DNA from 2 places in the Streptomyces sp. NPDC017979 genome. Region 1 is predicted to be linked to the other one. Evidence: riboswitches for the same ligand, from Rfam matches in the RefSeq annotation. Region 1 holds a riboswitch; the other holds the start of a gene.
The links. Region 1 has a riboswitch for S-adenosylmethionine ahead of thrC (threonine synthase). Riboswitches for the same ligand answer to the same signal wherever they lie in the genome.
Positions count from the first base shown of each region.

Region 2: it holds a riboswitch for S-adenosylmethionine, as region 1 does, so the genes downstream of both, ACH4E8_RS12540 (aminotransferase class V-fold PLP-dependent enzyme) here and thrC (threonine synthase) in region 1, are expected to answer to the same signal.

Region 1 is NZ_JBIRGU010000002.1:161,440-165,443, forward strand. Features, by position in the region: gene ACH4E8_RS06680 (trehalose-6-phosphate synthase) at 1-586, opposite strand, end outside; gene ACH4E8_RS06685 (hypothetical protein) at 733-999, opposite strand; gene ACH4E8_RS06690 (glucosyl-3-phosphoglycerate synthase) at 1,050-1,988, opposite strand; SAM riboswitch class I at 2,217-2,381, shown strand; gene thrC (threonine synthase) at 2,399-3,688, shown strand; gene ACH4E8_RS06700 (MoaD/ThiS family protein) at 3,769-4,004, shown strand, end outside.
Region 2 is NZ_JBIRGU010000003.1:682,449-686,452, reverse strand. Features, by position in the region: gene ACH4E8_RS12545 (glycerate kinase) at 1-424, shown strand, start outside; gene ACH4E8_RS12540 (aminotransferase class V-fold PLP-dependent enzyme) at 355-1,758, opposite strand; SAM riboswitch class IV at 1,950-2,067, opposite strand; gene ACH4E8_RS12535 (glycoside hydrolase family 19 protein) at 2,266-3,177, opposite strand; gene ACH4E8_RS12530 (DUF6332 family protein) at 3,403-3,657, shown strand; gene trpD (anthranilate phosphoribosyltransferase) at 3,879-4,004, opposite strand, start outside.

The DNA.
Region 1 (4,004 bases):
GCTCGGCGATGTCGTCCGGCAGCAGCCGGAAGTAGTCCACCGGGGCCCAGGGGGTGTGCGAGAAGTGCCCGATCCGCAGGTCGGGCCGGCGCTCCCGGAGCATCCCCGGGACCAGCGCGAGGTGGTAGTCCTGCACGAGCACCGCGGCGCCCTCGGCGGCCCGCTCGGCGAGCGCGTCGGCGAAGGCGCGGTTGTACTCCTCGTAGGAGCGCCACTGGCGGCGGAACTCCTCGTCGAACACGGGCTCCAGCGGGGTCTGGTACAGCATGTGGTGGACGAACCAGAGCACCGAGTTCGCGATGCCGTTGTACGCGTCGGAGTGGACGTCGGGGGCGATGTCGAGCATCAGGACGCCCGCTTCGCCGACCCCGCGCCGCACCGCCTCGCGGTCGCCGTCGCCGAGGGCGGAGCAGACCCAGAGCGAGTCCTCGCGGGCGCCGATCGCGGACAGCCCGGACACCACCCCGCCGCCGCCGCGCTTGGCGTCGAGCCCGCCGTCGTCCAGGAGGGCGTACGAGACGGGCCCGCGGTTGGAAGCGACCAGGATCCGGGCGCGGGACGGAGTGGCGGAAGGTTCGGCAGCCATGTGCCAGAACTTAGCCCGCAGCCCCGGCCGGCAAACGCACATACGGTCGAGTGGCGTCTTGTCGCCGGTGGGGTTTCAGCCGGCTCCGGCGACGCCCGCCGGCTCCCGCGACTCCCGGGGCGCCCGGGGCGGGTTTTCGCCCCGAGCTACCCCTTCGGCGGGGTGCGTCGGGTGCGGGTCGCCGCGAAGGCCACCGCGCACGCCGCCGCCAGCGCCACCACCAGCCCGCCCAGCAGCCAGAGCTGCGGACCCGAGGGCGCGGGCGGCGCCGCGGCCCCCGCGACGGCGGCCACGACGAGGACCAGCAGGGCCAGCAGCCCCGTGAGCCGCAGGGCCCGTCGACGTCTCAGCGGTCGGGGCAGCGCGGGGCCCGTTCGCCGCGGGGTCAGCCGTGCGGTCAGCTCCGGTGTCACACGTTGCTCAGTCGCATACACATATAGGATTTTCGGATATAAACCGTCCACTAGGCGGCACGACGCGCCGCGTACTCGTCGATCTCCCGCATCGGCGGCCGCTCCTCCGTGTCCACCGCGTGCGTGCGCGGTACGAAGCCGTCCTCGCCCCGCTCGAACTGGGTCAGCGCCGGCCGCACCAAGTGCCCGCGGGACAGCCGAAGCTGCGCGGTCCGGTAGATCGCCGCCGCCATCCGCCCCAGTGCCTGCCCGTCCTGGTGCCGGTGCTTGCGCGTCCCCACGTCGACCTGCGCGAGCGCGTCGAGCCCCACCGTGTGCAGCGCGTCGACCAGCAGACCCAGCTCCACTCCGTAACCGACGGGGAAGGGCAGCCGCTCCAGCAGCGAGCGCCGCGCCGCGTACTCGCCGCCCAGCGGCTGCACGAAGCCGGCGAGCTGCGGCCAGTGCAGATTGAGCAGCGGGCGCGCCACCAGCTCCGTCACCCGGCCGCCCTGACCTGCGGTTTCGCCAAGTGGTCGGTCGTACATCGCCTTGACGAACTGCACCTGCGGATTGGTCAGCAGCGGGCCGACGATCCCGGAGACGAAGTCCGCGGAGAAGTCCCGCAGATCCGCGTCGACGAAACAGACGACGTCACCGCGCGTGACCATCAGGGAGCGCCACAGCACCTCGCCCTTGCCCGGCAGTGCAGGGATCCGCGGCAGGACCTCGTCCCGGTGGACCACCCGTGCGCCCGCCGCCGCGGCCACCTCGCCCGTACGGTCCGTGGACCCGGAGTCGACCACCACCAACTCGTCCACGAGCGGCACCCGCTCCATCAGCTCCCGGCGGATCACCCGGACGATCTCCCCGACGGTGGCCTCCTCGTCGAGGGCGGGCAGGACCACGCTGACCGTCGTCCCCCGCTTGGCCGCGACCAGGGCGCTCAGCGGACGGTCCGCCGCCGACCAGGAACGCGTCGCCAGCCACCGCTCCACCTCATCGAGCACGTGCCCCCAACTCCTCCGTCCGTGCGGCCCGCCGTCGAACCGTCCGGCGCCCGCTGTGACCCATCTCGCGGTTCGGACGACTATCTCAACCGCCCGGACCTTCGGTTACAGTCTTGAACAACGCGGATGGCCATCGCATGTCGGGGTCCCCGCGCCGAACGGCCCCATGGTTGAACGTCGCGATCGACTCGTTCGATGCGTTCCACCCCGCCGTTCACAATCGAATACCGCTCATCCAGAGGGGCAGAGGGATACGGCCCGTTGAAGCCCCGGCAACCCTCCAGCCGGTCTCCGTCGTGCAGTGCGCCCAAGCGCCGCAGCGTCGCGAGGCTCCCGGCTAGGGAAGGTGCCAAATCCGTCTCATGGCGAAATGCGCCATGAGGAAGATGAGGAGAAAGGGCCTCGCCTCCATGGCTGTGCAGACCGCCGCAAGCACCGCGACCACCACCCCCGACCTCGGCCCCGCCGCAGCGCTCTCCTGTCGCGAGTGCGGCGAGCGCTTCCCGCTCGGCCCGATCTTCGCCTGCGCCGCCTGTTTCGGCCCGCTGGAGATCGCGTACGACCTGCCCACGGGCGACCCGGAGGAGCTGCGCAAGCGCATCGAGGCCGGACCGGCCAACATCTGGCGCTACGCACCCCTGCTGCCCGTCCCCGCCGACGTCGCCGACAAGCCGAACGTGAACCCCGGCTTCACCAAGCTCGTGCAGGCCGACCGGCTCGCCGCCGAGCTGGGCGTCACCGGCGGGCTCTACGTCAAGGACGACTCCGGCAACCCGACGCACTCCTTCAAGGACCGCGTCGTCGCCATCGCCGTCGAGGCCGCCCGCGCCTTCGGCTTCACCACCCTCTCCTGCTCCTCCACCGGCAACCTCGCCGGCGCGGTGGGCGCCGCCGCGGCCCGCGCCGGGCTGCGCTCCTGCGTCTTCATCCCGCACGACCTGGAGCAGGGCAAGGTCGTCATGGCCGCGGTCTACGGGGGCGAGCTGGTCGGCATCGAGGGCACCTACGACGACGTGAACCGCTTCTGCTCCGAGCTGATCGGCGACCCGATCGGCGAGGGCTGGGGCTTCGTGAACGTCAACCTGCGCCCGTACTACGCCGAGGGCTCCAAGACCCTCGCGTACGAGATCTGCGAGCAGCTCGGCTGGCGCATCCCGGACCAGATCGTCGTCCCCGTCGCCTCCGGCTCCCAGCTCACCAAGATCGACAAGGGGCTCCAGGAGCTGATCAAGCTGGGTCTGGTCGAGGACCGCCCGTACCGGATCATCGCCGCGCAGGCCGAGGGCTGCTCCCCGGTCTCCGCCGCCTTCAAGGCGGGCCACGACGTCGTGCGGCCGGTCAAGCCCGACACCATCGTGAAGTCGCTCGCCATCGGCAACCCGGCGGACGGCCCGTACGTCCTGGACATCGCCCGCCGCACCGGGGGCGTGGTCGAGGACGTCACCGACGAGCAGGTCGTCGAGGCGATCAAGCTGCTCGCCCGCACGGAGGGGATCTTCGCGGAGACCGCGGGCGGCGTGACGGTCGGCGTCACCAAGAAGCTGCTGGAGGCGGGCGTGCTCGACCCGACGCTCACCACCGTCGTCCTCAACACCGGCGACGGCCTCAAGACGCTGGACGCGGTCGCCGGCACCACCGGTCCGTCGGCGACGATCCGGCCGAGCCTGGACGCCTTCCGCGCCGCCGGTCTGGCCGGCTGACCGCGACAGGTCCCGCCAGCCCCTCCGTTCCCTCCGCCCGCCCCCGTACCGGCCCTGCACCGGCCCCGAAAGAGGCACCCATGAGCGTCAACGTCCGCATCCCGACCATCCTGCGCACCTACACCGGCGGCCAGGCCGAGGTGCCCGCCGAGGGCGCGACCCTCGCCGAGGTCATCGCCGACCTGGAGAAGAACCACACGGGGATCGCCGCCCGCGTCCTGGACGACCAGGGCAAGCTGCGCCGCTTCGTCAACGTGTACGTCAACGACGACGACGTCCGCTTCGAGCAGGGCCTGGAGACCGCCACGCCGGACGG
Region 2 (4,004 bases), on a different contig from region 1:
TCTGCTGCCCCGGTTCGAGGTCCTGCTCGACCAGCTCGACCTGGACGCCCGGCTGGCCCGGGCCGACCTGGTGCTCACCGCCGAGGGCGCGCTGGACCACCAGACCCCGCGCGGCAAGGTCCCCGCCGAGGTGGCCCGGCGCGCCAAGCGCTACGGACGTCCCGTGCTGGCCCTCGCCGGCACGATCGGGGAGGGCGCGCACCAGGTCCGCTCGGCGGGCGTGGACGCGTACAGCTCGATCCTGCCCGCGCCCGTCTCGCTCAGCGAAGCCCTGGGCCGCGGCGGGGAGTTCCTGGCGGACGCGACCGAGCGGGCGCTGCGGATGGTCCTGCTCGGTGCGCGGCTGCCGGAGCGTCAGCCGGTCGGCGCGGCGGCCGGGCCCGCGGTCGGGTCCGGCACGCAGCGGCCGTCCTCGGTGCGGTAGCTCCACCGCGCGCCGTCGGTGACCAGCTCGCCCACGGCCCGTACGAAGCGCTCCAGGTGCTCGTCGGGCGTACCGGCGCCGAAGCTGACCCGGATCGCGTTCAGCGAACGCTCGCCCGGCTCGGCCTCGGGGGCGCCGCACTCGCCCGGCTCCTCGGGGTCGCTGCCGAGCAGGGTGCGGACCAGGGGGTGGGCGCAGAACAGGCCGTCGCGCACCCCGATGCCGTACTCGGCGGAGAGCGCGGCGGCGAAGTGGGAGCTGTTCCACCCCTCGACGACGAAGGAGATCACGCCGACCCGGGGTGCGTCGTCCCCGAACAGGGACAACACCTTCACCTGCGGCACCTCGGCGAGGCCCGCGCGCACCCGGGCCACCGACTCCTGCTCCCGGGCGACGAGGGAGTCGAAGCCGGCCTCGGTGAGCGCGCGGCAGGCGGCGGCGATCGCGTACACCCCGATGACGTTCGGCGAACCGGCCTCGTGGCGGGCGGCGGTGGTGTGCCACTCGACCTCCACGCCGCCGTCCGCGCGCCGGGCGACCTTGCGCGACGCGCCGCCGCCGGCGAGGTAGGGCCGGGCCTCGCGCAGCCAGTCCGCACGGCCCGCCAGCACCCCGGAGCCGAACGGGGCGTACAGCTTGTGGCCCGAGAAGGCGACGTAGTCGACGTCCAGCTCGCGCACGGACACCGGGTGGTGCGGGGCGAGTTGGGCCGCGTCCAGCACGATGCGGGCGCCGTGCGCGTGGGCGGCGGCGGCGAGCTCCTTCACCGGCCACAGCTCACCGGTCACGTTCGACGCACCCGTCACACAGACCAGCGCGGGCCCGTACGGGTCGCGGTCGGCGAGCGCGCGCTCCAACGTGCTGACGGCCTGCTCCGGGGTGCGCGGCGCGTTCAGGTACGTCACCCGCGCCTCCTGCCAGGGCAGCAGGGAGGCGTGGTGCTCGGTCTCGAAGACGAACACCTCGCAGTCGGCGGGGAGCACGGCCGCGAGGAGGTTGAGCGAGTCGGTGGTGGAGCGGGTGAACACCACCTGGTCGCCCTCGCGGCAGTCCAGGAACTCCGCGACGGTCTCCCGGCTGTTCTCGAAGAGGTCGGTGGAGAGCTGGGAGAGGTAGCCGGCGCCGCGGTGCACGCTGCCGTAGTACGGGGCGTACGCGGCGACGTCGTCCCACACCCGCTGGAGCGCGGGGGCGCTGGCCGCGTAGTCGAGGGCCGCGTACGTGACCTCCCCGCCGGTCACCAGCGGCACGGTGACGTCCCGGCCGAGTACGGGCAGGGCGGCGCAGTCGCTGTCGGCGGCAGTGGCGGCGGCGGTGTTCGGGCATGCGGACATGGCGGAATCTCCCGGTGGGGCGCAGCGAAGGGGAATGGCTTCAGGACGGGCTCCGCGGGGCGCACTTGCGCACTCGGCGCGCTGGGCGCGGTGTCGCGGAGGGGTGATGAAGAAGGGGCCTACGAGGCCCTATCGCATTCGCTTGCTCACGAGGCTGCTCCCTTGAGGACCAGGACCCCAGGGTTCGCAGGGGTCCGCGCTTGCCGCGGACCTCGCTGCCCACGGCCTGGTCTTCACCCGGGGCACCCCGCCACGGACGGAGGGTTGCCGGACAGCGGGCCGGGGCCGTAGTCGCTGTCACTCATGACCTGCGCAAACCGTATGCGACCCGGCCCGCCCCCGCAACCACGTCCGCATCCCGGACAACGCCCCCGCGGGGAAACGGCGAGTACGTCAGCGGCGCAAAGGGCTGCGCGAGCAACCCGCGGCCGGGCAGCACGTCGCCCCGGCGCCGAGATGACGGGGCCGGGGCGGAAGTGGCGCGCAGGGCTCAGGCGCTGTCCTGGGTCAGCAGGAGAGGTTCGAGCCCGCCGGCACGCCCAGGATCTGGGTGAAGTTCTTGTAGCGGTTCACGCGGCTCTGGACCTGCGCGGGGTGACCGCCGTCGCATTCGAGCGCACCGTTGATCGCACGGATGGTCTGGCCGAAGCCGGCGCCGCTGATCATCGCGTCGTGCGCGGTCACCGGGCCGGGGCCGTCCTGGGTGTTCCAGTACCAGAGCGCCGTCATCATGGAGATGGCCGGGTCGGTCTCAACGAGGTCGGGGTTGTTGAGCAGGTCGATGCCCAACCAGTCGCCCACGGTCTTGTAGTTGAAGTTCCAGCTCAGCATGATCGGGCCGCGGCCGTAGTACTTGGCCTGGCCCGCGGGGCAGCCGTAGGGCTGGCTGCGGTCGCAGTAGAGCGGGTAGTTCCGCTCGTCGATCTCCTTGATGTAGTACAGCCCGCCGGTCTCGTGGCTGATGTTGGCGAGGAAGGCCGCGGCCTCCTGCTTGCGCATCGTGTCGTTGCCGGTGTGGGCGAACGCCGGGAACGCCTTCATGGCGTCGGTGAGGCCCTTGTACGTGTAGAAGGGGTTCCGGCGCGGGAACATCTGGTTGAACTGCGCCTCGCTCACCACGAAGCTGTTCGGGTCGGGGTTGCCGCCCGTGCCGCAGGTGTACGGGTCCCAGTAGTAGGTGCTCACCACCGGGTTGTACCCGGGGTTGGCCCGCTCGGCGATGTAGATGCTGCCGTCGGTGTACTTGACGATGTCGCCCACGCGGTAGTTCTGGCCGGCGGCCCAGGCGGGGGCGACGGCGCACTCGTCGACCGGGGCGGCGGCGGGGGCGGCGGTGGCGGTCGGCACCAGGGCCGTCGCCAGCAGCGAGCCCGCCGCGAGCACGGAGGCCATCAGGGCTTTCATTCGGGTTCTGAGCACGGTCCAGTGACCTTTCGTGCGTCCGAGGACATGCCTGGTAGCCCCAGTGGGACACCGAGGCGACCAGACACGCCGTGTTGGGGGGTGGTTACGCACACCCAAGCGCCCCGGGCGGGGCGCGGTCAAGGTATAGACCAATGCAATTTTAGAAACAACCATCCCCATTCCAGGCCCAGTTGGGTCTGGAGGGGGGCCACGGCTCTACCCCGATGTGAAACTTGCAGCATGGGCATGGGGCGCGAGTCGCGGCACGAGAAGGACGCGATGACGGTGGAGATCGTCTTCGCCCTGGTGACGGGTGTGGCGCTGGCCGCGGCGGTGTTCGCGGTCCCTTGGGCCCTCGCGCTGGCCTTCGGCGTCACCGGTTCGGTCAAGGAGGGCGTGTTGGTCGGCGGCGCGCTGCTCGGAGCGACCGCCGGGGTGTGGCGTCTGGTGAGGGTGCTGCGCCGCTTCGACGCACAGCGACGCATGGGCCGCTGACCTGCGGGCGCCCAGCGACGTCCTGATCGTCTGCAACGCGGGCCACGGAGCCCGCGCACAGGCCCGCCCTCCGGCACGGCCCCTCATGCCGCGCACGCGTCCAGGAGGACGCGCCATGCCCCTGGGCACGACGGAACCGCGGACGCCGTCGCCGCGCACCCCGTTCGGCACGAGGGCACGACGGCGACGACGCCCGCAGCGTCAGTGCACCGACCCGGGCGCTACGACGCGTTCGTGGCGCGCACCCAGCGCGCCAGCGCGTCCGAGGCCGCGCCCGAGTCCACCGCCTCCGCCGCCCGCCCCATCGCCGCCGCGATCTGCTCCGGCAGCGGTGCGTCGCCCGGCTC